3 regions of the Paenibacillus rhizolycopersici genome follow, and region 2 is predicted to be linked to each of the others. Evidence: riboswitches for the same ligand, from Rfam matches in the RefSeq annotation. Region 2 holds a riboswitch; each other region holds the start of a gene.
The links. Region 2 has a riboswitch for glycine ahead of IM700_RS21250 (amino acid permease). Riboswitches for the same ligand answer to the same signal wherever they lie in the genome.
Positions count from the first base shown of each region.

Region 1 (9,711 bases), on a different contig from region 2:
GCATATTGGAAGGCGGTTCCGCCAGGAACCGGCCATTCGGTGTTCCAGAATCGGATCGACGCGCCGGTGACTTGCGCCGCGCCGGCGTCCGGCGTCATGCGTACAGCCCACGCATTGTTGGCCGCGTTGAAGGCCCAGGCATTCTCCGCCGTGCCATCATCGTAGGCGATTTCGCCCGGCAAGCCCACGAAAGGCTTGAGGGCTAACGAGCCGTCGGCCGTTCCGTTCGGCGGTACCGTAACGGTTCGCGTATTCCCGTAATAGTCGGCCGCTCTGACCGACAACGTATAGGTCCCTTCCAGCACCTCGAACGAGAAGCTGCCGTCGGCTCCAGTCGTTTGAGGGGCGATCGTCGCGTCTTCAAGCACCATGATTGTAGCGCCAGAAATCGGCTCTCCGGTGCGTTCGTCGGTAATCGTCCCGCCGAGAGTTCCTTTCGGAATCGGCTGCAGATTAAAGTTCACTTTGGCATTTGTCTGATCGGCAACGGTAACATTCGCCGTTTGCGGATAATATCCGTAGGCTTCCGCTTTCAGCGTATAATCTCCGGCGACATGGTTCAAGCTGTACCGTCCGGTGGCGGGATCGGTTTTCACCGAACGTCCGGTTTCCAGCACCGTTACGGTAGCATTAGCCGGCAAGCTGCTAATGCCGATGTCTCCGGCAGGCTTCGCGGACTTCACGAGCTGTTCGTATTCGGTCTTGCTCATACGGGTCAGTTTAAAGGCAGGTCCGGATTTCACCACCTTGTCCGTTTTCGTGCCTGCTTCGCCAAGCACGTTTTTTGTGACCAGAGATTCCGGCGTATTCGCGCTAAGCACCTGAACGTTGTCGATATACCAGCCGGCTTTCACGACGCTGCCGTCCGTCGTTAATCGGAACCGCACATTGACTTGTTCTCCGGCGTAAGCATCGAGATTGTAATAAACCGAGCTCCATTGCTTGCCGTTGGTGCTGTGCGAAAATTTGCCCAGCTCGTTCCACGTGTTCCCGCCGTCGGAGCTGATCTCCACATAGCCGTTATCGTAATTGGTTTCGATTTCGAACCACTGATCAAACAGCAGCGTGGCATTATTGATGGCGCTCAAATCGATCGTCGGAGAGACGAGGGAGGCGCTTGCTCCATTCTCATAGTTGTTGTCGAGGTCGGTCCCCCAGACGTTTGGCGTCGAGACCGCGCCGGCCGGTCCAGGTTCTGCAGGAGTGCCGCGTTCCCATTCGTCCCTCGTCCCGCTGTGCGTCCAACCATTGTCGCTGCTGCCGTCGAAGTTGTCGCTGAATACCGTCGCCGGACGCACGACCGCCAGCTCCAGCTCATTGGACTTGGCGCTTTCATTGTCGCTGTAATCCGTAGCGGTAACCACGTAATAGTAGGTATGATCGGTCTCGGTTGCCGTATCGGTAAATTCCGTTTGCGAGGTAGTTCCGATGGCCGCATAACCGGATCCCGAAGTGGTCGAGCGATAGACGGTGTACAACTTCGCGTCTTCATCGACAGACGGGGACCAGGACAATTCGGCGCTTCCGGCAAAGTTGACGGAGCCGGTCAGATCGGTCGGTGCCGCAGGTGCGATGGCGTCAGGTGTTTGCAGGGACAGGTCGTCCAAGTACCAGCCAGCCTTCTGCACGGAGCCGTCGCTGCTCAGTCCGAACTGCAAGTAAATCTGCTGACCGGCATAGTCGCGCAGGTCCAGGTATTGCGTTTTCCAGCCCCCGCTCGTGCCGGTGAATTCCGCCAGCGGTACGAAGGCGTAGTCGGAATCCAAGGAAGCGATGTACACCGTGCCGAAATCGCGCCCTGCTTCCAGGTCATACCAATGTTTAAAAGAAAGAAGCGCCCCACGCGGACTATCCGTCAAATCGATCGGCGGCGTCAGCAGATAAGAATCGGCACCGGAGGCGTAACTTCCGGTCAAATTGCTGGCATACACCTTGTCGCCGGAATAGGCACTGCCCGGTCCGCTAACCGGCGTTCCCCAGGCCCAGGTGTTCCCGGTACCGCCAGACTGGAACCCGGTGGTCTCCGTCTCGAAATCCTGGAGATACCCGGGCGCGATGCCGGCCGACACCGTGACGGCGTACGGCTTGCTGTCAAACCCGTTGTTGCCGAAGTCGTTCACCCGAATGTAATATTCAAGTCCAGCCGTCCCGATTAGGAAGGCGGGTACGGTGGCTTCATATACACCGTCCTTCTCGTTCCCGGAAACCCGTTTGGCCGGAAGGTATAAATAATGGCTGGTTCCTGCTTCCTTGGCGTAAAACTCGACCGATGTGACGGCGACATCGTCGCTGACGCGTGCGGAAAGCGTCACGTCGAAGCCTTCATATACTAAAGTAGGCGGCGCATGTTCCAAGGTAGGCTCGTCCAGGTCCTCTCCGGCGGTGACTACGCGCCCGGAGACGGTTCCGACCCCTTGCAGGACGGAGCCGACGGCGTCCAGCGCATTGACGATCCCGCTCCCGTACCCATTGTTGGGCGAGGTGGGATATTCGCTATCCGTCCGAGGCGTGGCCGTGCTGGTCAGGATATCCTCCAGTTGGTCTACCGTGAGGGAGTGGTTCGCCTGCAGCAGCAGCGCGGCGATCGCCGTCGTATGCGGACCTGCCATCGAGGTGCCGTCCCAGCCGCCCTCATAGACTCCGCCGGGAACGGAGGAGCGGATGTTCACGCCCGGTGCGGAAACCTCCGGTTTAACTTCATCGTAAGGCGAGGGGCCCCGCAACGAGAAGTCGGCCAAATTCCCGCTAATGTCCGTGGCGCCGGTGGCGAATGCCTCGGGATAGTTGGCCGGTGCGGCTACGGAACCGGGGCCGCCCGGGTTGAATTCATCAACGTTGCCCGCCGAAAACTCGGGGAAAATCTGCGCGCTTCGCCAAGCCTGCACGATCGGGCGAAACCATTCGTCGATGCCAGGTCCGCCGCCCCAGGAGTTGTTGACGACATCGGGAGCGAGCTCCGGATGGAGATTTCCTTCGGCATCCACCGGGGCCAGCAGCCACTGGCCGCCATCGAGGATGATCGCGTCCGTGGTGGAGGGGTTAAAGATGCGGACCGCGATCCATTTGGCTCCCGGCGCGACCCCAATCTGATTCGAGCCGTCCGGCTCCGAACCGACCATCGTTCCCATGGTGTGCGTGCCGTGGCCGTGGCCATCCGTCGGCAGTGAAGCATGGCTATGCGGATCATACCAGCTAAGCTCGGGGTCGACGATATTGCCCGAGGCATCAAATCCACGCCATTTGCTTCTCAAGGCCGGGTGGTTCAGCTCGACGCCGGTATCGAGGTTGGCGACGACGATGCCTGTCCCGTCGATGCCCATGTTCCAAACCTCGGGGGCATTGACTTGAGCGATATTCCATTCGACGCTGCTAGGCGTGACGGTGGAGGGGTCCTTGCTTGCACCGTCCAGCGGTGACGACTTACCGTCAGCCGGTTTTACGGATGGTGCCTCTACGGCAGGTTGCATTGCCGATTCTTTATGGATTTCGACCTTTTGCAAGTGACGCTCTTCATTCGGAAGGATCTTCTCCACTTCAGGAAAAAGGGCGATTTGCTCCAGTACCTCTTTTGTACTTGTCACCGCCATGGCATTTACGATAAAGTAGCTTTGGTAGTCTTTTACGTCTCCGGATTGCTGGGCTTTCTGCAAGTAATCCTCCAACGCGAATTGGCTGCGGGAGGCGGTTTCGCGAAGCGCGCTGACGACGGAGGTTCGAGCGGAAAGCTTCGCGGCGGAAGGTGTGGCTTTCTCCAGCGTGGCTTTCTGGAGAGCCAGTTTGGCGACCGAGGCCGTATCGGTTTGTTCTTTGAGTTTGACAAGGTAGGTGACGAAGTCGTCCTGCTTAAACTGAGTCTGCAATTTGGCGTCGATTTTGGCTTCAGCCACGTGAGGCGCGGTCGATTTCAAGCTGGTTTTTCCCGAAACTCCACTGCTGTCGGCGGAGGCTGCGGGAACGAGGGTCAACGCTAGAAGGATCGACATGCCAAGCGAGAAAGATTTGCGAAATCTCTTGAGATTTATCAACTTCTTCACTCCCTTTATGAGGTTTTAAGTGCAGCAGACATCCTTTGGCGGCCGCCCGGAGCAACGTTCAGCAAGGTCCGGACACGTTATGCCTGAAAACGGATCAAGCAAGAGCAAACGTCCCTTTGTTCATCACCTCCTTCATCAAAGTGGCTGATGCAAATGCGGGTACACCATGGTGGATGAGAAGTTGTAGTTGAAGCCGGATGCGGAGTGAGAGGCGTAACGGAAATCTAAGTGATCGTGATGTGAAGGAAAGTTGACGCGGAGTACACCTTATTTTCAACAATTCATAAAATAAGGTAAAATCTGGAGTTGTTGGGGATAGTATATATCTGTAAAATTAAGGATACAAGTGGTTCTATATGAAAAATAACCATATTTTCACATAAAAATAGGAAAATATGACTAAAATAGATTGACGAAATACGCAACGTTATGTGAGTTATCTTGACATCTTGCTAACTTCGTTTTACATTAATACAATTCATACAGGCGAATGAGGATGATGGGAGAGTCCGCTGGGCGTACCGCTAGGGTAAGCCGAGGAGCGGCACCGAAGGAGCAAAGGGCCGGTCCTGCAATCGGCAACCGAATCTCTCAGGTACAAGGACCATGATCGGACGCCACTCTGGAGAGAGCGATCAGCCACCCAAGAGGTACATGGATCCCGGGCCAATGGTTCTCCGGGAACATTAAACTTTCAGGTAACGGGGACAGAGCAGAAGGGCAGCGGCCTTTTTGTTCTGTCTCTTTTTCGTGATAGGCGGCTTGGTCATCTTGAATGTAAACAAGGGAGAGATTAATCCATGCGATTCAAAAACGTGTTCTCCATTATCGGTCCCGCGATGATCGGGCCCTCCAGCTCACATACGGCCGGGGCGGTGAGGATTGGACGATTTGCCCGTCAGCTGTTTGGAAGCGTGCCGGCGGAAGCGGCGATTTGCTTCTACGGCTCTTTTGCCGAAACGTACAGCGGACACGGTACCGATTTGGCCGTTGTTGGCGGCATCCTCGATTACCGCACGGACGACGAGCGAATTCGTCATTCGCTGCAGGACGCCGAAGAGCAAGGGGTCGAGGTGACCTTTACCACAGGAGTACAGCCGGGAGCTCATCCGAATACGGTAAAAATAAAACTAACCGGCCAAGACGGTCGGCATACGGAGGTGACGGGCGCTTCCATCGGGGGTGGGACGATCGTCATCCGCAGCATCGACGGATTTGAGGTGAAGAGCTCGGGCGAGCTGCCGACCCTGGTCGTATCCCATGCCGATCGCCAAGGAGTTCTGGCGGGCATTACCGCCTTGTTCAGCCGGGAGTACGTGAATATCGGCTACATCATTACCGATCGGAAAGGACGCACCGGCGAAGCATTGACCGTGGTGGAAGCCGACTCGCCGATCCCATCGGAACTGATGAAGGCGATTGAGTCGCTGGAGCATGTCAACCAGGTTGCTTATATCGATCTGACGAGATAAGAAAGGAGTGGGCAGGATGCGTTTTAGAAATTTGCGGGAACTGGTGGGGTTGTGCGAGCGGGAATCCCAGACGATATCCGGCATCATGATCCAGGATCAGGCGGCGGAGAGCGGGCAATCGGAGGCTGAGATCCTGGCCGCCATGGGCGAATACTATCAAATCATGAAATCGGCGGTACGCAAGGGGCTGACGGAGGACATCGTCTCCACAAGCGGTCTGACGGGCGGCGATGCCAAACGAGTCGAGACCTATCGAAGCCGTGGTGAGGCCTCCGTCGGCGACATCGCTTGCCAGGCCATGGCCTATGCGCTGGCGGTGTCGGAGGTTAACGCCTCGATGGGGCGGATCGTCGCTACGCCGACGGCGGGCTCCTGCGGCATCATCCCGGGCGTGTTCGTCAGCGCCCAGGAGCGCTTCGGCTGGGAAGATGAGCACCTCGTGCGCGGGTTGTTCAGCGCCGGGGCCATCGGCTACGTGATCGCCAACAACTCGTTTATTTCCGGCGCGGAAGGCGGCTGCCAAGCCGAAATAGGTTCGGCGATCGGAATGGCAGCCGGGGCGATGGTCGAGTTGCGCGGTGGGACGCCGGAGCAGGCGGTGCACGCCGTCGGCCTCGCGCTCAAGAACACGCTGGGCTTGATCTGCGATCCCGTCGGCGGCTTGGTGGAGATTCCCTGCATCGTACGCAACGGCTTCGGCGCGGTAAACGCACTGGCAGCCGCCGATATGGCGTTGGCCGGCGTACGCAGCGCAATCCCATCGGACGAAGTCATCGACGTGATGCTGGAGGTCGGGTCGGCGATGCCCAGCCGCCACCGCGAAACCGCGCAAGGCGGGCTGGCACAAACGCCAACCGGTCGCAAAATTATGAAGGAGCTGCGGAGTCGTAAGAAGTAAAATGTCACCTGTCTTTCTAAATCCAAGCGCCGCGGCCTGCAAATCGGGTTGCGGCGCTTTCTGTTGGATCTATGTCATAGTTAAACGATTTACCCGAGGTTACGTTCATGTATAATTTGCTTGTAGGAATGACCGGAAGGAAAGGAAGTACGGAATCATGACGAGCATTCTGATTGTTGAAGATGATGTGGGCTTAAACAAAGGGATCGCATTGACATTGGCGAGGGACGGAGTCGCCGTGGAGCAGGCCTATGATCTGGCGGGGGCGGAAGAAAGGTTTGCGGCCGGCGGGATCGATCTGGTGCTGCTCGACGTCAGGCTGCCGGACGGAAGCGGCCTGGACTTTTGCGCCAAGCTTAGGGAAGCTTCTCGGGTGCCAGTCATCTTCCTGACCGCGAACGATATGGAGTCCGATATCGTGATGGGCTTCGAGATGGGAGGGGATGACTACATCACGAAACCGTTCAGCCTAATGGTGCTGCGGTCTCGGGTGATGGCTGTGCTTCGGCGCTGCGACCCCAGCCGCGAGGATAAAGTGAACATCGGTTCTCTTGCGTTTGACTTTGGCAAAATGGATTACCGCAAGGAAGGCGCAGCCATCTCGCTTAGTGTGACGGAACAAAAGCTGCTGAAAGCGCTCGTGAACCACCGGGGACAAGTCCTGCCCCGGGAGCAGTTGATTTATCTCGTATGGGGGCAAGATTCCGAATTTGTGGATGAAAATGCGCTGACCGTCACGATCAAGCGATTGCGGACTAAAATCGAGGAGGATCCCGCTGCGCCCCAATATATCAAGACGGTTTACGGCTTGGGATACCTTTGGGCCGATGCGGGGGTGCAGACATGACAACCGATGGAGCGACTAACGGAGAGCACGGACTTGCCAAGTTCGCAGCACGTCACATTCCTCCGCGGACGGATGGACTGACCGGTTCACCGCGCCGGAATGGGTTGGCCTTCGATTGGGTTTACGTAGCCTACGGTGCGCTGTTTGTCCTGTTCGTGCTGGGCTATCCGCTGGCTTCCTGGGTATGGGCGGGGGAAGTGTTTACCCCGCCGATTTGGATCCCCATCGTTTTCGCGGCGGCGTTGCTCCTCATAGCCGGTTCATTCGCCTGGACGTTGCGGGCCAGGTCCGCAAACGCCATCCGTGCAGCATATGAGATCGTGGATACCGCGATCGCGGGTCAACAGCGGCTCACCGGTTATGAAGAGACGGAGCTTTCCGCGCTCGAGAACAAGGTGATCCGTTATGTCGAGCTGGCCCGGGCGCGCGAAGAGGAGGTCGAAGCGGAGCGGGGCCATCTTCAGACGCTTCTCTCCGATATTTCACATCAAACGAAAACGCCGCTATCCGGCATTATGCTATACGGGGAACTGCTGGGAGAAGTCCCGAATTTGGGCGAAGAGGCCCGCCAGTATGCGACTCAGATCAAGGCGCAGGCTGCCAAGCTGGATTGGCTGATCGGGTCCTTGGTCAAAATGTCCCGGCTCGAGGCGGGGATGATCGCTCTGCAAACCATCGTATCGCCGCTGATTCCAACGATTACGCAAGCGGTCTCTCAGGTTTATGCAAGCGCAGAGCGCAAAGGGATCCCAATCTCAATTAACTGTGACCCGGTTATCTCGGCAAGGCACGATCCGAAATGGACGGGCGAAGCGTTGTTTAACCTGCTGGAAAATGCAGTCAAATACAGCGCCGCTGGGAGCGGCATGCATATTTCGGCGCTGGCGGGCGAAATGTTCGTCCGCATCGATGTTGCTGATCAGGGCATGGGGATCGCGGAGGAAGAATGGAACGATATCTTCAAGCGTTTCTATCGTAGCAAGCAAGCGGCCCAGCAGGAAGGCGTCGGAATCGGCCTGTATCTGGCCCGGGAGATTATCGCGGCGCAGGGCGGGTACCTTAAGGTGTCGTCCAAGCTAGGCGAGGGTTCGGTATTCTCTTTATTTTTACCTAGCCTATAAGTGAAAATGATGGATTATGTCGATCTTGTTATTTTTCGGACATCCGAACGAAAGATTCGTTTGCTACAGTAAGTCCTGTACGAATAAGGTACAGGATTTTTTGTTGGGAGGTAGAAACCGGTATGCCGATCCTGCAAGTTGAAGAGTTAAAGAAAACGTATGGCCTAGGGTCTAACGCCGTCCAGGCGCTGAATGGGATCACGCTAAGCGTGGATAAAGGCGAATTCGTTGCGATCGTTGGCACAAGCGGCAGCGGAAAAAGCACGCTGCTCCACCTGCTGGGCGGGTTGGACCGTCCCACCGAAGGCAAGGTGCATGTGGACGGAAACGATATTTATGCCATGAATGACGAGAAGATGACGATTTTTCGGCGACGTTCAGTCGGCTTTGTATTTCAAAGCTACAATCTGATTCCCATCTTGAATGTATACGAAAATATCGTGTTGCCCATCGAGTTGGACGGGACTCGCGTAGATCGGGAGCATGTGGAGCAGGTGATCGGTGCGCTTGGGCTGTCCGATAAGATGTACCATTTGCCAGCGAATCTGTCTGGCGGACAGCAGCAACGGGTGGCGATTGCCCGGGCGCTGGCCACCAAGCCTTCCATTGTTTTGGCGGACGAGCCGACCGGCAACCTGGACAGTAAAACAAGCCAGGAAGTGATGGTTCTGCTGAAGCAGATGAGCGAACGATTCCACCAGACGATCGTGATGATTACGCACAATGAAGAGATCGCGCTCACCGCGGATCGAATCGTGCGGATCGAGGACGGCCAAATCGTCAGCCGCTCCAACCGTGCCGGAAGAGGGGCGGGGGCGTCGAATGACCACGAATAAACGAACAGGAATCACAACCATCGTCAACCGAAGCTTGAAGGCAAATCTGCCGCGTAACGCAATGATCGTCAGTGCCATCATCCTGACGACGCTGCTGCTTACTTCGGTGTTTACGATGGCGTTCAGTATCAACGAATCGATGCAGTTGACCAAAATGAAGACGGCCGGCGGCGACTATCACGGCAGCTTTAAATACTTGACTCCCGCAGAGGCGGAGAAGATCCGGCAGCACCCGTCGATCAAAGAGTATGGCCAATCCGTACTGGTTGGCCGTGCGACGAGCGACGTATTTCGCGGTACGGCGCTGGAAATCGATCAAATCGACGAGAACGAGGCGAAGCACAGCTTCGTCCGATTCGAGAAAGGCGGTTTGCCAACCGAGGAGAATGGGATTGCAACAAGTACCTGGGTGCTGGATTTGCTCGGAGTGCCTCATGAAGTGGGAGCCAAGGTGCGGCTGGAACTCGATATAGACGGGCAAGCGGTTACGGAGGAGTTTGTGG
Region 1 covers NZ_JADCNN020000001.1:280,722-290,432, forward strand. Annotated here, with positions in the region: gene IM700_RS01195 (S8 family serine peptidase) at 1-4,025, opposite strand, end outside; glycine riboswitch at 4,525-4,651, shown strand; gene sdaAB (L-serine ammonia-lyase, iron-sulfur-dependent subunit beta) at 4,835-5,506, shown strand; gene sdaAA (L-serine ammonia-lyase, iron-sulfur-dependent, subunit alpha) at 5,523-6,404, shown strand; gene IM700_RS01210 (response regulator transcription factor) at 6,562-7,251, shown strand; gene IM700_RS01215 (sensor histidine kinase) at 7,248-8,372, shown strand; gene IM700_RS01220 (ABC transporter ATP-binding protein) at 8,495-9,208, shown strand; gene IM700_RS01225 (ABC transporter permease) at 9,195-9,711, shown strand, end outside.
Region 1: another riboswitch for glycine. It lies ahead of sdaAB (L-serine ammonia-lyase, iron-sulfur-dependent subunit beta); the one in region 2 lies ahead of IM700_RS21250 (amino acid permease).

Region 2 (9,711 bases):
GCTCCAGCATGCGCAATAAATTCTCTTCCGTGCCCGTTCCAGGTACGGGAACAAAGAAACACCAATGCATCCCCGGATTGTTATCGATAGAGGCGGAATGGACCTTAAACTCCATCATCTGGGCACCCGGAAGACGAAATAATGCGGTGGACACCCGCTTTTGTTTTATTTCATACAGCTCCCAGAAACGAGAAAATTCTTTGCTGTGCCGTTTCAGACGTTCTAATCTTTCCATGTACAGCGGATGATCTTGATATAGATCTAAGTTGGCCCGAAGCGTAGCCGTACTGAATCGGACAAATTCCTCCCAATTCACCAGCTTCTCACGGTAATCTGCACTGAAAAAAAGGACATTCAGCATATACCGTTCGTTCTTGGGTAGACGGCCGAAATCGGCGATAATCAGTTTAGCTGCCCGATTCCAGGCGATGACATCCGTGCCTTCGTCTGTAACGAAGGAGGGATACACCATTTGGTCGACGATGGTTTGCATGAAACTAAAATCCGACCCTTCGCGATGGTGCACAACTCCAGCGCTGGCCGGGTCGAGATTGGCGAGGCGGAATAGATATTTTCGCTCGTCTTCGTCCAACATCAAAGCGTTGCTGATATTTAATAACACTTCAGGTGAAGGGTTAACCTCTCTGCCTTGCTCGAGCCAGGTATAATAGGTCAAGCTGACATTCGCGAGATAGGAGACTTCTTCTCTTCGCAGGCCCGGGGTACGTCTACGTCCGGGAAGTGGCTTGATCCCGGCGTTGGAAGGCTGCAGCCGTTCCCTACGGGATTTGATGAATTCCCCCAATGCGGATGAGGTCCGATTTACATTCACATTTTTCACCCCCCAAGACCATTATAGTCTCAGTTCCGTGACTCTTGCCACAAGAGATCGCCTTTACCGGGTAATTCCATTAATAGTATAAACATGATGTGGCTGGCCTCCTCCTGGCGAAGATAAGATGAAGATCATTGAAGACACGAAGTGTTGTCCATAGGAGGAGGTTATTTCATGAATAAGTATGAATATTCGAATAAGTTGGCCTTAGTTACCGGGGCTTCATCCGGGATCGGAAAAGTATATGCCAAACAATTGGCAGCCCGGGGCAGTCACATCGTGCTGGTCGCAAGATCCCAGGATAAATTGGAGGCCATTGCAGGGGATATTAAACGTCAGTACGGGGTGCAGGCGGTTGTATTGGCTTGCGATTTGTCCCAAGCAGATGCTCCTCGTCAACTAGCCGATCAAATTGCCGAACTGGGCTTGACGGTCGATATTTTGATCAACAATGCTGGGTTCGGTACACATGGACGCTTCGAGGAGCTCGACCCGGGTCGTGAGCAGGAGGAAATCATGCTGAACTCGGCGTCGTTAGTCGATCTTACGCATCGTTTGCTGCCCCATATGTTGCAGCGAGGGGATGGAGTCATCGTGAATGTAGCTTCGATGGCCGCCTTTATGCCTTGTGCATATTCGGCCGTTTATGGCGCAACCAAGGCGTTTGTCATTTCGTTCTCTGAAGCGCTGTGGGCGGAAATGCGGGGAAGGGGCGTTCGCGTGCTTGCACTGTGCCCAGGGGCAACCGACACAGGATTCTTCGATGCGGTCGGCAGTGGTGCAGACATGGCTGCAGGCAACAAGCTCTCTACACCGGAAAAGGTAGTGCAGGCCGGATTTCGCGGGATTGACCAAGGGCGAAGCTTTATCATCGAGGGCCGATCCAATTCGTTTATGGCTCAAATGATCCGATTTGTAAGCCGACGCCGAGTGGCCCTGATCATGGAACGCATGACAAGACCGAAGAACTAATGGAAGGAATGTTATTGACAAAATATTTATCCGCGAGTAGTATTTGAAAAAATTGAATAATTCGCAAGCTATGATGGCTATGGATCACACTATAGTCGGAGCAGCTTCTGGAGAGACTGCGGAGATTCCGCGGCGCCGAAGGGTTCACAATCTCAGGCAAAAGGACAGAAGAGTACTAAATAATTGTTTATTTAGGTTATTTATTATTCTTATGATCCGGAGATTGGAGCGCATCCAATCTCTTTTTTTTTGGCGTTATTTGTTCAATATTTCACATGTAGTCAATCATGAAGAATTAAGGGGGAGTTAGGGGTGGCGCAACAAGAATTAAAGAGAGATTTAGCCAATCGACATGTTCAACTGATCGCTATAGGAGGAACGATTGGGACCGGGTTATTCCTAGGATCAGGGAAAGCGATCCAACTGGCCGGGCCTTCCATCGTTTTTGCCTATTTCCTTGTGGGGATCGCCGTATTTTTTGTCATGCGAGCATTGGGAGAGCTGCTGTTGTCCAAGGCCGGTTATCAATCGTTCACGGACATTGCCGAAGACTATCTTGGGCCGCGGGCTGCATTCGTTACCGGGTGGACGTATTGGTTTTGCTGGATCATGACAGCGATGGCGGACGTCATTGCCGTCGGGGTGTACGTGCAATATTGGTTTGATATCCCGCAATGGGTGCCGGCGGTTATTTGTTTGATCATCTTGCTGGGGCTTAACTTATTGACCGTGAAAAATTTCGGCGAGTTGGAGTTTTGGTTTGCGTTAATTAAGGTCGTGACGATTCTCGTGTTAATCGCCATCGGTGTGATTTTGCTGGTCATCGGATTCAAGACCGATGCTGGGGCCGTAACCGTGAAGAATATTTGGGGGCATGGGGGGCTGTTTCCCAACGGAATAACCGGTTTCTTGCTTTCCTTCCAAATGGTCGTGTTCGCCTATGTTGGCGTGGAGCTCGTTGGGGTATCCGCTGCGGAAACCTCCGATCCGGAGAAAAATATCCCATCCGCCATCAATAAAATTCCGCTGCGAATTTTATTCTTCTACGTTGGCGCATTGATCGCCCTCTTATGCATTAACCCCTGGACGGGGCTGACTCCGGCGGAGAGCCCGTTCGTGAAGACGTTTAGTCTGGTCGGCATTCCGATTGCCGCGGGAATCATTAATTTCGTCGTTTTGACCTCGGCCGCCTCCGCTTGTAACAGCGGGATGTTCTCGACCAGCCGGATCTTGTATAACTTAAGCAAGAATAATCAAGCTCCTACCCGGATGGCGAAATTGAACAAGAACCATGTGCCTGGCAACGCGCTGCTGATTTCTACGCTGGTCATTTCCGTCGGGGCGTTGTTAAGCAAACTGATCCCGGGGCAAGCTTTCGGCATCGTGACGACGATCAGTGCCATTTGTTTTATTTGGGTGTGGGGCGTGGTGCTCGTGTGCCATATTCGTTATAAGCGAACGCAACCGGAGCTGCAGGCCAAGTCAAAGTTTAAAGCGCCGTTTACCCCTTTTATCAATTATGCCGTTCTCACGTTGTTTGCGGCGATCCTGCTGATTATGTTGTTTGCGGATGAGACGCGTCCGGCCCTATTGTTGACTCCATTATGGTTCATTCTATTGTTCGTATTGCATGCGATGAGAAAGCGCAAAGAACAGGCAACTCCTGCACCCCTAGAGCAAACTCATCTGTAGCGGCGTTTCCAGCTTTGCAACTCGAATCAAATTTGTGAAATTTCCCGGTGATATGATCAGGGTGAAAGGAGGAGGGCTTCCATGTACGAATGGAATGAGACGGTGCAACGCATGGTGGATTGGGTGGAGACGCACATCACGGAAGAGACGTCTCTATTAAAGATGTCGGACGCACTAGGGTACTCCCCGTTTTATTGCTCCAGACAGTTCAACCAGTACACGGGGGTGACCTTGCGGGATTATATCTGGACGCGAAGAGTCAGCCGTGCCGCCATGGAGCTCCGCGACACGGATCAGCGGGTTCTGGATATCGCCGTAAAGTATGGATTCTCCTCGCAGGAGGCTTTTACGAGGGCGTTCGTGAAGGCTTTCCAGCTCACCCCTGCGGCCTACCGAAAGGCGCCAAGGCCCATTCCCTTAGCGATTCGTCAGGAAGTCTTCTCGCCTTATCATTATTGGATCAAGGAGCGGGATCACATGAGCGAAGTTCACTTGCAACCGGCGGAGATCAAAGTCGAATTCATTCCGGCCCATAAGTTTATCGGGATCTGGGATTTGGCCGTCAACAACTATGGGGATTTCTGGGGGAACGGTCACTCCTGCGACGAAGTCAGCGGAACCTTGGAGAGCATGTCCAACCATACCCTGGAGGGGCAGTTGGGGCAGACGGCGGGATGGTTTTACCGGGACGGCCAAAAAGGGTATCTGTACGGCATCCCGGTTCCCCTGGAATATGACGGACCGATTCCGGAAGGAATGGAGTACCGGGAGATCCCGGAGTCGGAATACTTGGTGTTCTTCCATCCGCCGTTTGACTACCTAAAGGATAACGGGGCGGTGATGAGCACGGTGGAGGAGGTTGCTTGGAGCTTTGATCCCAGCCAACTGGGGTACGAATGGGATGAAGAGATCAAGCAGGACTATCAACGCCATTACCCGGAAGGTTACGGGTATGCCGTACTGCGACCGGTTAAGAAGAAGGGATAAAGGGGAAGGGCCATCCTGCTGTGAGCTGGATGGCCTTTTGCTTATTCCCGTTGCCCCTTCACCCGCTTCAGTGCCGCAACGATCAGGAAGCTGATAATGACGAGCAGAAGCCAGGAGCTGATCTTGCCGAGATGGACGAGATGCCAGCCGTCGGATTGGTTCGGGTACCTCCAGGCGCTGAAGAATGTAGCGACATTCTCTGCGATCCAGATAAAGAAGCCGATCAGCACAAAGGAGAGGGATAACGGCATCCGGTAGGGCTTGCCGCCAACCTCGTAGGTGACCCAGGTCCGCCAGAAGACGAGTAGCACCAGCGCCGACAACCACCATCGAACATCGATCCAATAATGGTGGGTGAAGAAATTCAGGTAAATGGAGGCGGCCAGCGGGACGACCAGCCAGAGCGGGGGGAAGCGGACCAGGTCCACCTTCAGACGTCGCCAGGCCTGGCACAGATAACTCGCCACACTGGCATACATGAACCCGCTGTAGAGGGGCACGCCGTTCACCTTCGTCCAGCCTTCCTCGGGATATGCCCAAGAACCCATGTGGACCTTGAACATCTCCAGCGCCAATCCGATCAAGTGGAAGACTGTGATGACCTTCACTTCGTCGCGGGTTTCCAGTCCCGAACGAACCATCCAAACCTGCATGGCGAGGCAGATCAGCAGCAGCCAGTCATAACGGGGGAGCCAAGGCAGCGGAAGAAATTGCGTCAAAGCCAGCGATGCAAAAATCACCACGGGGAACACACAGGACAATGCCTGCTGCCAGCCGAAGCGCACCAACTGCCGAAGGGCATGATCAAGGCGTTTACCTACGCGCAACTCCCCTTTGTTCAGGGATTGACTCAGGCTACTCCTCATCGTTTCGGTACTCCATAATATCGCCGGGTTGGCAATCCAACGCCTTACATATCGCTTCCAAGGTGGAGAACCGAATGGCCTTGGCCTTCCCGTTTTTCAAGATAGAGAGGTTCGCCATCGTGATGCCGACCTTCTCCGAAAGCTCCGTGACGCTCATTTTCCGTTTTGCCAGCATGACGTCGATATTGATAATTACGCCCATGGGTTCCCTCACCTCAGATCGTTAAATCGTTTTCCGATTTGATGTCGATAGCATTTCTTAAGAGCCTCTGAAGCACGGCCGCAAAGACGGCGATAACGAGAGAAGCGAAACAGATGACCAGCCCGAGAGCGGCGAGTCCCGGTGCATCGTCCTTCTCCGCAATGATGAACAGAATCGGCAAGATAACCGCATACAAGATGCAGATGGCGATCGCGCAGTTTCTAATGCTCTTTAAAGCCTTCACCGAGGCTTCGGAGAATGCGGTATTCTTATCGATATAGCTTAATAGCTTCAGCGTCTGGTATAGCGCATAGAAGAAAGGAATAGCCGAAGCGTACATGGGAATAAGCAGAGTCAGGTAGATGTATGGCGGATAATACTCCACCAATTCCTTGGCAATCGTGGGTACCCCTAGCGCGCATACAGCAAGGATCGCGATCCCCATCAGGAATACGACGCCTCTTAAGAAAAGGGTAGAGCCTTGTTCACGTTTCATTATTAACAGCACCTCGCGTAGTGATAGTGTCGAAGCTAATTTAGCATGTTTTTTATCGATAATCAATAAATATTTATTAATAAATGAAATGTATATATCGATAAATGATGCTTTTGTTAAGAGTGCCCGATAAGTTCTTTTTGGATGGCTTAAAAAAATCAATTATTAAATATCTTAGAAATTAATATTTCAATCCCTCACTATTGTTGTTACACTTAAATCAAATCAATTTTTACGGAAAAGGTGTGGGCCGGCTCGTCTCCAGAGTTGTAGCGAGAGCAATTCGAGAGCGCTTACATCCTTTCAGCAAAATAAGGGCATAAGGGACGGTAAACATGAATCACGGACAAACAAGTACAGACGTTATTTTGATTGGTGCCGGAATTATGAGTGCGACGTTAGGGACCCTGCTGAAAGAATTGGCGCCGGACTGGAACATCACGGTGTTTGAACAACTTGCCCGGGCAGGGGAGGAAAGCTCGAACGAATGGAATAATGCGGGAACTGGTCATGCCGCGTTGTGTGAGTTGAACTATACCACGGAGCGGCCGGACGGAACCGTCGATATTAGCAAGGCGGTTAAAGTGAATGAACAGTTCCAGGTGTCAAGGCAGTTCTGGTCTTATCTGGTTCAACGCCATCTGATCCGGAATCCGCAGGATTTCATCATGCCGTTGCCTCATATGAGCTACGTGCGTGGGGAGCAGAATGTAGAATTCCTCAGAAGACGTTACGAAGCCTTATCCTCGCATCCTCTGTTCCAGGGGATGGAGTTCTCCGATGATCCTGGGAAGCTGAGAGAATGGGTTCCGCTGATGATGAAGGAACGGAAGGCGGAGGAGCCGATTGCGGCGACGAAGATCGATTCGGGCACGGACGTAAATTTCGGGACTTTAACTCGGATGCTGCTGGATCATTTGAAAGAACAGGACGTGGACATCCGCTACAAGCATAGTGTGAAGAAGCTGAAGCGAACGCCGGACGGGTTGTGGGAGTTGAAAGTGAAGGACCTGAGCAGCGGCGTGACCCAGCGCCATACCGCCAAGTTCGTCTTTATCGGTGCTGGCGGCGGGAGCTTGCATTTATTGCAGAAATCCGGCATCCCGGAAGGGAAGCGGATCGGCGGCTTCCCTGTCAGCGGGTTGTTTATGGTGTGCAACAATCCGGAAGTCGTAGAGCATCACCATGCCAAGGTTTACGGTAAAGCCTCGGTTGGGGCACCACCGATGTCCGTTCCGCATCTGGACACCCGGTTCATCGACAATCAGAAGGCGCTGCTGTTTGGACCTTTTGCCGGCTTTTCGCCGAAGTTCCTCAAGACCGGCTCTCTATTCGATCTCATCACCTCCGTCAAACCGCATAATCTTCTGACGATGCTGGCCGCCGGGGTGAAGGAGATGTCACTGACCAAATACCTGGTTCAGCAGCTCATGTTGTCCAAGGAACAACGTATGGAGGAGCTGCGGGACTTTGTACCGGGGGCCAAGAGCGAGGATTGGGATCTGATCGTAGCCGGTCAGCGGGTGCAAGTCATCAAGGATACAGTGGAGGGCGGCAAAGGAACGCTGCAATTCGGCACGGAAGTCGTCAGTGCCGCCGATGGCTCGATAGCCGCATTGCTTGGAGCTTCTCCGGGGGCTTCGACCGCGGTGCAAGTCATGCTGGAGGTTATCGAGAAATGCTTCCCGCAGCAGTATGAAACCTGGAAGCCTAAGATCAAAGAAATGATTCCTTCATTTGGCTATTCGCTGTCGGAAAATCCGGACCTCTTTCAATCGGTCCATCGAGCAACATCACAGGCACTTGGTTTATCGGAAACCAAGCCACAAGCCGTTTCGGTATCATAATTTGTTCTGCATCATGTAGAAGAGCTAAGCCGGGTCAAACCGAGCTTAGCTCTTTCCATTAGTTTAATAAATTCGCGGCCAGCCAGGGTCGGATCACAGGCAGAACAGTGCCAGGCTGCATGGCTTTCGTATGGTCCATCTCGTTCCCCGGTAAGATCGCCACATCCCAGCCGAGCTGGCGTAACGCTTGTTCATGCTTACGTAATGTCCCCGCGATATCGACAGTTACGCTCCCAAAGTTCTCGCCATACACGATGCAGTCCGCTTCGCCGGCAAAGGTAAGTCTCGGAAGGGTTATATTCTCCTGCACGGAGGTGTCGTCGAAATCGATCAAGCTTAGATACAGGGTCAAAAATTGCTTCGTTTGCTTCGAATCGAGTGCCACCTGAACCTGATCCCAATCGATTTCTTCCGGGTTGCCGAAGTCCTGTAGGGGTTCTTTCGAGGACGGGGAAGCGTTCAGCGCTTGTTCATGAGTTTTGGCAGTGACGGTCAACATTTCCCGGTAGGGTCCTCCATAAGGCGGAAATCCCCCCATGATCAAGCTATCCAGCCGGTTCGTCCGAATCGCCAGCTGTAAGCCGGCTAGGGCCAGCCAGGAATAGCCGTAATAACTGAAGGTTTCGATCTGCATCTCGTCGGCGATGCGCAGGAAATCGAGCACGATACTTTCCGGCGTCAAATGATCGGGCGCAGGGTGTTGAAACCGATGCCCTTCATAATCAAAATGCAGAACTTGAAACTGATCGGACAAGCCCTCTACGAAGCGCTTGCCTAACTCGGGATCAACGCCCCACATCCTAAGGCTTTCCGCCTCTTGGCCGTAGGCGGATTTTTTGGCTATAGGCAACATGATCGTTTTGCCTCCGGGTTTTCCGGTTAGGCCGACTTCCAACGTTGAACCATCGGCTAAGGCGACAAGCTTCTGATGTTTCATTCGAATCGCTCCCTCGCATGTGATACCTTCAGCATATAACATTCATGCAATCTTTCGGTTTCGTGTCCCGAATCCCTGATGTTATGATGGTTATAACGACACTAGGTTAACGTAGCACTTTAAGGTTTTACTTTAAACAGAGGGAGTGGGCTTATGCAGGAAGTGTATACGCCGGCACAAATTGCGGAACGGCTGAACGTAAGCACAACCACATTAAGACGATATGAAGAACAAGGGTTAATTCCAGAGGTCTTGAGATCGGCGGGCAACCATAGAATCTATACGACGGTCCATCTCCAAGCGTTTATCACCATTCGATCGTTGTTAGCCGGTTATGAGATCCCTGTCGTTTATGAGGTGATGCGAAGAATCAAAGAAGGCAGCGTCACGGAAGCCTTGTGGCTGATCAACCTTCAATTGTACCAGGTTCAGGAAGAGAAGCAGAGGGTGGAAGGGCTGTTAACCATGATCCGGCAGGCGGATTTCCGTTCGTATAAGAACCGGAAGCTGACCGAAGCGATGACGATCGGGAAGGTGGCGGAGCTGGCGGGGGTGAATCCCTCGGCCATTCGGCATTGGGAGAAGGAGGGGCTGATTACCTCGACCCGGCATCCGGAAAGCGGATATCGCATGTACTCCGTGCCCGAATTGCGTAAGATTCTAGTGATCAGCAGTTTACGTAAAACGATCTATTATATCGAGAACCTGCGGGATATTTTGCATGACTTGGAGGCTTTCCGTTTATCCAAAATCGACCGTTCCTTCCAAGTGGCTCTCGAGAAACTAAACCAGAAGCTCACGTTCCAATACCGAGGAATCGCAGAGCTGATGGCTTATATCCAATGTCTCTCGTAATTCGAGCGCCCAGGAAGGAACG
Region 2 covers NZ_JADCNN020000030.1:29,369-39,079, reverse strand. Annotated here, with positions in the region: gene IM700_RS21260 (MmyB family transcriptional regulator) at 1-832, opposite strand, end outside; gene IM700_RS21255 (SDR family NAD(P)-dependent oxidoreductase) at 1,010-1,807, shown strand; glycine riboswitch at 1,905-1,985, shown strand; gene IM700_RS21250 (amino acid permease) at 2,120-3,499, shown strand; gene IM700_RS21245 (helix-turn-helix domain-containing protein) at 3,581-4,486, shown strand; gene IM700_RS21240 (DUF817 domain-containing protein) at 4,528-5,352, opposite strand; gene IM700_RS21235 (helix-turn-helix domain-containing protein) at 5,342-5,554, opposite strand; gene IM700_RS21230 (DUF2975 domain-containing protein) at 5,568-6,050, opposite strand; gene IM700_RS21225 (malate:quinone oxidoreductase) at 6,386-7,897, shown strand; gene IM700_RS21220 (alpha/beta fold hydrolase) at 7,956-8,834, opposite strand; gene IM700_RS21215 (MerR family DNA-binding transcriptional regulator) at 8,988-9,689, shown strand.

Region 3 (9,711 bases), on a different contig from region 2:
GTCGATTTCGGCTTTGCTGCGCTTTTCCGTTACGGCGATCAACAGGTGGCCGCTCAGCTCGGGGTAGCTGCGGCCCAGGTCATAGCCGCCAATAAAGCCGGCGGTGAGAAAATCCTTCTGCAGCCGAACTGGATCGGCCTCCTTCGGCAGTCGAAGAACAAACTCGTTGAAGAACGGCGATTCAAAAGCTGCGCTGATACCGGGGATAGCGGTCAATTCTTTTTTTGCATAATGGCTTTTCTGCAAATTCAGCTCCGCAACCTCGGCCATTCCTTGCTTGCCCAATATAGACAGATAGACGGAGGCGGCCAGGGCGAGCAGCGCCTGATTGGAGCAAATGTTCGAGGTTGCTTTCTCGCGACGGATATGCTGCTCGCGGGCTTGCAGCGTTAGCACGAACCCGCGTTTACCGTTCCGGTCGGTCGTCTGCCCGACGATTCGGCCGGGCATCCGGCGCATGTGCGCCTCCGATACGGCGAAGAAGCCGCAGGTCGGGCCGCCGAAGGAGGGGGCCAGCCCCAGCGGCTGGGCATCGCCAACGACGATGTCGGCACCGAGCTTCCCCGGCGCTTCCAACAAGCCAAGCGCGAGCGGATTGCTGCTGACGATCAACAGGCTCCCATGCGCATGAGCCATTTCGCCGATGGCGCGGAGGTCCTCCAGGGAACCGAAGAAATTCGGGTTCTGAATCAGCACGGCGGCGGTGTCTTTCGTGATGGCCGCGGCGAGCGCTTCGCGATCGGTAACGCCTTGCGTCCAGCCGACCTCGACGATCTCAAGGTTTAAGCCATGGGCGTAGGTAGCGAGCACTTCACGGGCCTCCGGATGGACGGCGCGGGAGACGAGAAGCTGCTTACGCTTGGTAGCGGCAGTGGCCAGGTTGCCGGCCTCGGCCAAGGCGGTAGCTCCGTCGTACATGCTGGCGTTGGCGACCTTTAGACCGGTTAACTCGCAGATGTAGGATTGGAACTCAAAAATCGCCTGCAGCTCGCCTTGGCTGATTTCCGGCTGGTACGGGGTATAGGCCGTATAAAATTCCGAACGGGAAATGACATGCTGAATGACGGAAGGGATGTGGTGGTCATAAAGGCCGGCACCGAGAAAGCTGGCGAAACGATCGGTATCGGCATTTCGTCCGGCCAGTTCGGAGAAGTGCCGGGTCAATGCGTATTCGTCCAAACGCGGGGATACCGGGAGCTCGCCGTGAAAACGAATGCCCTCCGGAATGTCGCTGAACAGCTCCTGTACGGAGCTTGCGCCGATGGTCGCCAACATTTCCGATTCGTCTTGTTCAGTTAATGGCAGGTAACGGTGTTTTAACATCTGATTGCTACTCTCCTTTCACCGCTTAGCGGATAGGTTTCGGCGATAGAACGGCAACGGGATGACCTTGGCCTTCAGCCGCTTGCCACGGATGTCGATCTCGAGGATCGTGTCCGATTCGGCGTAACGGCTTGCGAGGATCGCCATCCCGAGGTTCTTTTTCAAAGTCGGCGATTGCGTACCGGTAGTTACCTCTCCAATCGGTTCTTCCGAGCCTTCGGCGAACACCGGATAATGCGTACGGGGGATGCCGCGATCGATCATTTCGAGGCCGACCAAGCGGCGAGGGATGCCGTCTCCCCGCTGATTGACCAGCGCATCGCGACCGATAAAATCACCTTGTTCCAGCTTCACGAACCGATTCAGGCCTGCTTCAAGCGGGGAGATATCCGGTCCTATCTCCTGCCCGTAGAGTGGCAGGCAAGCTTCGAAGCGTAACGTATCTCTGGCGCCAAGCCCGGCAGGGAGAAGGCCGTGCGCTTCTCCGGTTTCCATCAGCACATCCCAAAGTGCTTCCGCATGTTCAGCAGCCACGTACAACTCGAAACCGTCTTCACCGGTATATCCGGTGCGCGACAGCAGCACGGGAATACCGGCAATCCGCGCGTCCCGAATAAAGGTGAACGGACGCAAGGCTGAGGGGTCCATCCCTTCGCAAAGCGGGGATAGCAGAGCGGAGGAGAAGGGCCCTTGTACGGCGAGTAAAGCCGTCTCGTCGGACGCATTGCGCATCGTTACGCCTTCAGCGGGAAGGTGTCGCTGCAGCCAATCCCAGTCTTTTTCGATATTGGAGGCGTTAACCACCAACATGTATTTTGTCTGCTCTAGCTTGTAGATCAACAAATCGTCCACCACACCGCCATCAGGATAGCAGAGCAGGGTGTACTGAGCTTTTTCCGGCACGAGTAGGTCCACGTCGTTGGTCGTCATGCCTTGCAAAAAGCGTTCCGCCCCAGGCCCCTCCACGTAAAATTCGCCCATATGCGATACGTCGAATAACCCGGCGCGCTCGCGCACGGCTTCGTGTTCTTTCTGGATGCCGCTGAACTGCACCGGTAGCTCCCAGCCGCCAAAATCGATGCAGCGAACTCCTTCATATTTCGCATACCTGGAGTAGAGCGGCGTACGCCGCAAAGCGGATTCGGACATTACCATCACCTCGAAAGGGCCGGATCGGCCAATTTTGGGAAACCAAAAAAGGACAGGCCAAAGAAAATACCGTCAGTTTACCTAACGGATCTTCCTGGCTCTGTCCCTTGTACCTGAGAGTTACCCTGCTAAGGCTCTAAGACTTGCGCAGGTTTCCCCTTGGGTGATTCGCATGAGAGTTGTAAATGAACTACCTCTTAGCGAATGCTCTCCAGAGTTGCGTCCGGCAGAAGTCCTTTTGCCTGAGAGATTCACCGCATGGCGGCTTGCTCCTTCGGCGTTACAATATGGCCTATTGTAATCTCTCCCCCTGCCATCAATCGCAGCTTACACATCTCATTAATACTCAAAACCAGCCTCTATGTCAATAAAGTTATCATAATAATTTTAATATATTTCGTTTGTTGGAAAAGGTTACGCTTACATTTTGATAGACTCTATCATTTGTGTTAATAATATTGACATGAGAGCTAGGTTTGGAATAATCTGAACGAAGAAACATCAAGATCGAGAATCGGCAAGTTCAGATGTGGGACGATAGATCATCCGGAAAGAGGAGGAGCTAGTCTTGGCCAATGAGATCAGGGGAAACATGTGGTACAGCGATGAACATGAATGGGTGCTTGATTTGGGGGACGGTACGGTAAAAATCGGCATTTCCGATGTAGCTCAACATCGATTGGGGGATATTGTGTTCGTGGAGCTACCCGACCCCGGGCAGGAGATCGAAGCGCAGGACGGTATCGGTACCATTGAATCCGTCAAGACGGTCGCCGATTTGTTTACGCCGGTCAGCGGTACCGTGGTGGCAGTGAACGGAGAGCTGGATACCGCACCCGAACTAGTGAATGAAGAGCCGTACGACGGGGGGTGGATGGTACACATTCGTCTGAAGGAGGATCCGAACCTCGCGCTAGCAAACTTGATGGATGCCAAGGCGTACGCGGAATTTATCGAGAGATAAGTTGATTATTCATTCGCACGAATCAAAACTCGCGGCCAGCAATAAAGCGGAAGAACCGGATTTTCGATCGGCTTCGCCGCTTATCGCATGCCGCGAGTTGTTGTCATCAAATATGGCGCCCTTTGGAGGGTAAGAGCAGAGAACGGTACAGCACTTCAAACATAAACTCCAATGCTTCCAAATGACGTTTTGCCTCCCTGAGGCCGGAGCCCCAGGCATAAATCCCGTGGTTTTGCAGCAAAAACGCGGGAACGCGGGAATCCAGTCCGCCCGCAATTCGCTTCAGAATTGTTGAGAGTTCAGCGGCGTTCGGCAGGATCGGCACTCGAATCTCCGTGCTCGTCTCCCAGATTCCTATTCTTTTTAACAGCTCATTGCCCTTGAGTGGTACTCCGCCATCGGCGTTGAAATATTCACTAAGCAAATTGTTATATGCCGTATGTACGTGAACAATCGCGCCGCAGCCGGTCAACCGGTAAATTCTCGCGTGAACTGGCGTATCGGGGCTTGGTTTCAAACGGGTCGGCTCGCAGGGCTCACCCGCGGCATCCACGAACAGGACGCCTGCCCGTAGGGAAGACTCCTCTAACAGCTCCGGCCGTTCCGTCTCGTCGACCGTGACCGCAAACGTATACCGGTCCGGCGCCCAGCCGCCAATCCGCACCGACAAGCTTCCGCTGGAAGCGGGGAACCAGCCGCGGGCCAAGAATTCCTCCCGCAAGCGATTTACCGCGTCCAGTGCCGTTACTTTTTCTTCCCATGGGATGTCGCCGTTACTCATGCTGCCGTCCCCCTTTCGAACAAACCTTAAGCGAGACTCCGGCCTTCGGCTATCGTGATGCCTTTCCTATAGCAATGCCCGCTTCACGGCTTCGCCCATTTCCTTTGAACGTTCGGCAGCCCGGTGGACCGCAGCTCGTACGTTCGGCTGGAAACTGCCGGATTCCAGCACGCCAATCGCTGCTTGCGTCGAGCCGTTCGGCGAGGTGATGTCCGCACGCAACTTGGTGGGCGCTTCGCCGGTTTCCGCCATCATCAAGGCGGCGCCCAACACCGTTTGCACCGTCAGCTCGCGAGCTTGTTCGGCCGTTAAGCCGCCCTCGATACCGGCTTCAATCATCGCTTCCATCAGGTAATATACATATGCGGGTCCGCTCCCGGATACGCCCGTCAAAATTTCCATTTGTTCTTCGGGGATAACACTTACCATTCCGACCGCCTCGAACATCGACAACACCTGGGCGCGGTGCTCCTCGGTCGCTTCCGGTGAGAAGGAGATCCCGGTCGCTCCATGCCCAATGGAGGAGGAGGTGTTTGGCATCGTGCGAGCTACAGCAGCCTTCGTGCCGAGCAGGGCTTGAATCGTGGCGATGGACAAGCCGGCGATCAGGGAGACAATCAACTGACCCTCTCGTAAAAGCGGCCCAAGACCAGCCAGAGCTTCGCCGGCGTCTTTAGGTTTCATCGCCAGGACGATAATCGATGCATCCCGCAGATATACCCGCTTGGCGTCTTCTTCGATCGCCGTTTGGACTTGATAGGTTTGCGATAAGTAATCGAGCCGTTCTCGGTTCGAGCGGTTCAGCATGACAATTTGGCCCGCGCTGGCAACTTGCTTATGGAGCAAGCCGCGCACGATGGCTTCGGCCATCGATCCCGCTCCATAAAAACAGATGGTGGAGGCGGCTAAAGTAGGATTTGTTTTCATAGGGAATGACCTCCTAAAGAATATTGGGATAAAGGGGAGTATAGCTTGTTATTGCCGAATTTGCCCGTTCCCCTGAACGATATATTTGCTCGACGTGAGCGCGGTTAAACCCATGGGCCCCCGAGCATGCAACTTCTGGGTGCTAATCCCGATCTCTGCGCCGAACCCAAATTCAAAGCCGTCGGTGAAGCGGGTGGAGGCGTTATGATAGACCGCGGCCGCATCCACTTCCTGTTGAAACCGCTCGGCATTGGCGGGGTCTTGGGTGACGATGCATTCGGAGTGTTTCGTACCGTAGCGGGCGATATGCGCCATCGCTTCGTCGAGGCTGCGAACGATTTTGACGTTAAGAATATAGTCGTTGTATTCCGTAGCGAAATCCTCATCTGTGGCAGGTACAGCCCATGAGATCAGTCCTCTGGCTGCCTCACTGCCTCGTAGCTCAACGCCGGCTTCCTTGAAACGTTCCGCCAGCTCCGCCAAGTGGCGTTTGGCAAAATCTTCATGAACCAGCAGCGTTTCCATCGAGTTGCAGACCGAAGGGCGCTGGACTTTGGCATTCAACGCGATATCCTTTGCCATTACGGGATCGGCTGAGGCATCTACATACGTATGGCAGATGCCCGCACCCGTCTCGATCACCGGCACCGTGGCGTTTTGCACGACCGTTTGAATCAGCGAGCTGCCGCCGCGTGGGATCACGACGTCAAGGAGCCCGTTCAGCTTGAGCATTTCGTCGACGGAGGATCGACTCGGATCTTCGATCAGCTGTACAGCTTCAACCGGAACTCGGGTGCCCGCGAGCGCGACATGGATGACCTCCACGATTTTGCGGTTGGAAGACAATGCGGAGGAACCCCCGCGCAGCACTACGGCGTTCCCAGTCTTCAGGCATAATCCCATCGCGTCAACCGTGACGTTTGGCCGGGCTTCATAGACGATCCCGATGACGCCAAGCGGGACGCGGCGTTTAACGATATGCAGACCGTTCGGGCGGTCGAGGGTCTCCAGCACGTCTCCAACCGGATCCGGGAGTTCGGCAATTTGCCGCAGCCCCTCGGCGATGCCTTCAATACGTTCCGGCGTTAAAGCCAGGCGGTCCAGCATCGAGGAAGACGTTCCGTTGTCGCGTCCCCGTTGCAGATCTTCCTCATTTGCTGCGAGAATGGCATCGGTACCGCGCACCAGGGCTTCGGCCGCCGCCAATAGGGCTTCGTTTTTTTGTGCCGTCGTTAATCGGTTCAGTACGGCCGCAGCCTTGCCAGCTTGTTCGGTTTTTTGTCTCACTTCACTCATGGGTATACCTCCTTGATATCAGCTGGGGATGAGAATATTTAGGCTTTAAGCGAAATCCATTCGTCCCGGTGGATGACCTCCAGGCGATGGACGGTGTCCATCTTTTTAACGACCTCGGTGCTGGGAAGCCCGAGAATGCCGTGGAGCTGTTCCACGTCATAGTTGACAATGCCGCGTCCCAGTACCTCACCATCGGTACTAACGACCTCCACAACATCGCCGGTATGAAAATGTCCACTCGCGGCTTTAACACCGACCGGAAGCAGGCTGCGCCCGCCACGGATCAACGCCTCTTCAGCGCCAGCGTCTACCGTCAGCGTCCCGATCGGGGTGGAGAAGAAGCCCAGCCACTGTTTCTTCCGCGGCAGCGCCGCGCCATGGGCCTCAAAGTAGGTGCCGCGGCCGTCACCGCGCAAGGCGGTCAGTAGATCTCCGGGATCGGCAACCTTGCCGACAAAGACGGGAACACCGCCAATTGAAGCGATTTTGGCAGCGTCGATTTTCGAACGCATGCCGCCAGTGCCTACGGCCGAACCGGCACCCCCGGCGATTGCATAGATCTCGCCGGTAATTTCCGTTACGCGACTGAGCCGTGTCGCTGCGGGATCCAGGCGCGGATCTTTGGTATACAGACCGTCCATATCGGTCAGGATCAGCAGGTGATCGGCCCGAATGAGGTTAGCAACGAGGGCAGACAACGTATCGTTGTCACCGAATTTCAACTCGTCCAGCGATACGGTGTCGTTCTCATTAATGATCGGCAGCACGTTATGCTTAAGCAACTCTTCGATCGCCATGCTGGCGTTGCCCGTCCGCTTGCGGTTCTGAAAATCAGATCGGGTCAGCAGCACCTGCGCGGCGGAAACCCCGTGCCGTGCCAGTTCTTCACGATAGGTTTGCATCAGCAGGGCCTGACCGACGGCGGCTGAGGCCTGCTTCTCATGCAGCAGCTTCGGCCGTTCGGGATATCCGATCTCGCGGAATCCGGCGGCAACCGCGCCGGAGGTGACGAGCAGCGGCTGGTATCCAGCCTGAATCAACCCAGCCAGTTCGGTCGCGAAATAGGCGACTGCCTCCCGGTTTAATCCTCCTTCCGACGATGTCAGCGAACTGCTGCCGATTTTGACGACGATGCGTCGCAGCATAGGGATCACTCCTCGAACTTTAGATAAAATAAAAAAAACTTCCGCCTTTGCACGCAAAGGACGAAAGTTTTGACTTCCGCGGTACCACCTTTATTGATGAGGGATCTCATCCAACTTATATGCCCGGTAACAGGGGCGCTGTCCGGCTTTGGCGGCCGGCCGCTCAGGGATAGGATTCGGAAAGGGCTAGCCTGTAAATTCTTTCAGCCGGTGGAATTTACTCTCTTTAGCGCCGCGTTCTTTCGTACTGGTCCCGTCTACGCGTTTCGATCATGTCCGTCATGGATCTCATTTACGATAGCATAACACGCGTTTCGCGCTAATGCAAAGGAAACACGCCTCGAAGTCGCAGATACCTGCATACGCCCATCGAGCCAGTTCGTCTTGCGTAACCGCAGGGCCGCCGTTATGATGGGACACAAGAAGCTAACGTCAAACGAAAGGCGGTGTCCAAGGGATGAATCAAGTGTCGACTCAAACGCTTCACCTTCAGGACTGTTGGCGAATCGCCTTGATCCAGTGCGATATCGTTTTAGGGAAACCCAAGGTCAATCGAGCTAACCTGGAACTAGCTATGGAACAGGCGGCCACGGCTGCGGAGAAGCCGGACATCATCCTGCTCCCGGAGCTATGGAATACGGGGTATGCCTTGACGGAAATCGGTGCACTGGCTGATCCGGAGGGGCGAGATAGCCGGAAATGGCTGTCCTCTTTTGCCCGCCGCCATGCCATTCATGTGGTGGGCGGCTCGATTGCCGAAATCCGCGAAGGTCAGGTATATAACACGATGCCGGTCATTAACCGCAGCGGCGAGGAAGTCGCCTCTTACTCCAAAATTCATCTATTTCGCCTGATGGAGGAGGAGAAGTATTTGCAGCCCGGGGAGCGGAGTGTGACGTTCGAACTGGATGGTCTGCAAGCTGGAGCGGCGATTTGTTACGACATCCGTTTCCCGGAGCTGGCCCGCCGTTTGGCTCTGCAGGGTGCGAAGCTGCTGTTCGTGGCGGCGGAATGGCCGCATCCGAGGCTCAACCACTGGCGCATGCTGCTCGCTGCACGAGCTATTGAGAATCAGATGTACGTTGTCGCCTGCAACCGGACGGGGAAGAGTGGAAGCGATGCCTTTTTCGGCCATTCTCTGATCATTGATCCTTGGGGCGAAATCGTAGCCGAAGGCGGTGAAGGGGAGGAAATCGTCACCGGCAGCATCGACTTGTCGCTGGTGGATCAAGTCCGCCGCCAAATTCCCGTTTTCGCCGACCGACGACCGCGGTGTTATGAATGATAAAGCGTTTGACGATGCTCCATCGTCGCTTTAAACGTTTCAATGAATGCCTCAGCCGCCTTGGACAAATAACGGCCTTTGCGATATGCGATAACCAGCGTCCGGCTTGGGGCCGGAGCGGCGAGAGGTAAATAAACCGGGATCAATTCGCTGCGCTTGGCCCTGGCAATAAACCGCGGTACGAGCGTGATTCCCATACCGGCAGCAACTAGCGACTGCACGGTCTCAATGTTGTTGCTCTCAAATACGACGTTAGGCTCGAATCCGGCGCCGCGGCACAGATCGACGGTCAGTTTACGGAAGCCTTGGCCTTTTTTGAGGACGATAAACGGTTCGTCTTGAAGCTGCGTCAGCTCGACGCCCTGCTCCTGCACCCCGGGTATTCTCGTCAACGGATGGTCCGGGGGAACCGCCAAATCGATGATCTCCTCGCCGATCGGTACGTAGGAGAGGGTGGGCTCCTGCAGCGGCAGGGAGAGCAGGCTAAGATCGGTACCGCCGCCGGCCGTGAGCTTCTCCAGGTTTAAGGATGTGTCTTCCCGCAAGGTGATTTGAATGTTTGGATAATTTTCCTTAAACGCTGGAAGCACGTAGGGCAACAGGTGGGAGCCGGTAATCGGCATACTGCCGACCACGACGCGACCGGCCCTTAGCTGGGAGATGTCGTCCATTTCTTGCCGGAGCTCGGCGACGGCGTCCATAATCTTCTGCGCATGCGTGATAAAGCTGGCTCCGGCGTAGGTCAACTCGACTGTACTCGTATTCCGTTGAAACAGCTTCACCCCCAGCTCCTGCTCCAGCTTGGACAACTGCTGGCTTAGCGACGGTTGGGCAATGTGGA
Region 3 covers NZ_JADCNN020000005.1:20,707-30,417, reverse strand. Annotated here, with positions in the region: gene gcvPA (aminomethyl-transferring glycine dehydrogenase subunit GcvPA) at 1-1,323, opposite strand, end outside; gene gcvT (glycine cleavage system aminomethyltransferase GcvT) at 1,342-2,472, opposite strand; glycine riboswitch at 2,571-2,689, opposite strand; glycine riboswitch at 2,693-2,792, opposite strand; gene gcvH (glycine cleavage system protein GcvH) at 3,041-3,436, shown strand; gene mtnB (methylthioribulose 1-phosphate dehydratase) at 3,543-4,217, opposite strand; gene proC (pyrroline-5-carboxylate reductase) at 4,284-5,144, opposite strand; gene IM700_RS07115 (glutamate-5-semialdehyde dehydrogenase) at 5,193-6,440, opposite strand; gene proB (glutamate 5-kinase) at 6,479-7,585, opposite strand; gene IM700_RS07105 (carbon-nitrogen family hydrolase) at 8,043-8,870, shown strand; gene IM700_RS07100 (LysR family transcriptional regulator) at 8,861-9,711, opposite strand, start outside.
Region 3: another riboswitch for glycine. It lies ahead of gcvT (glycine cleavage system aminomethyltransferase GcvT); the one in region 2 lies ahead of IM700_RS21250 (amino acid permease).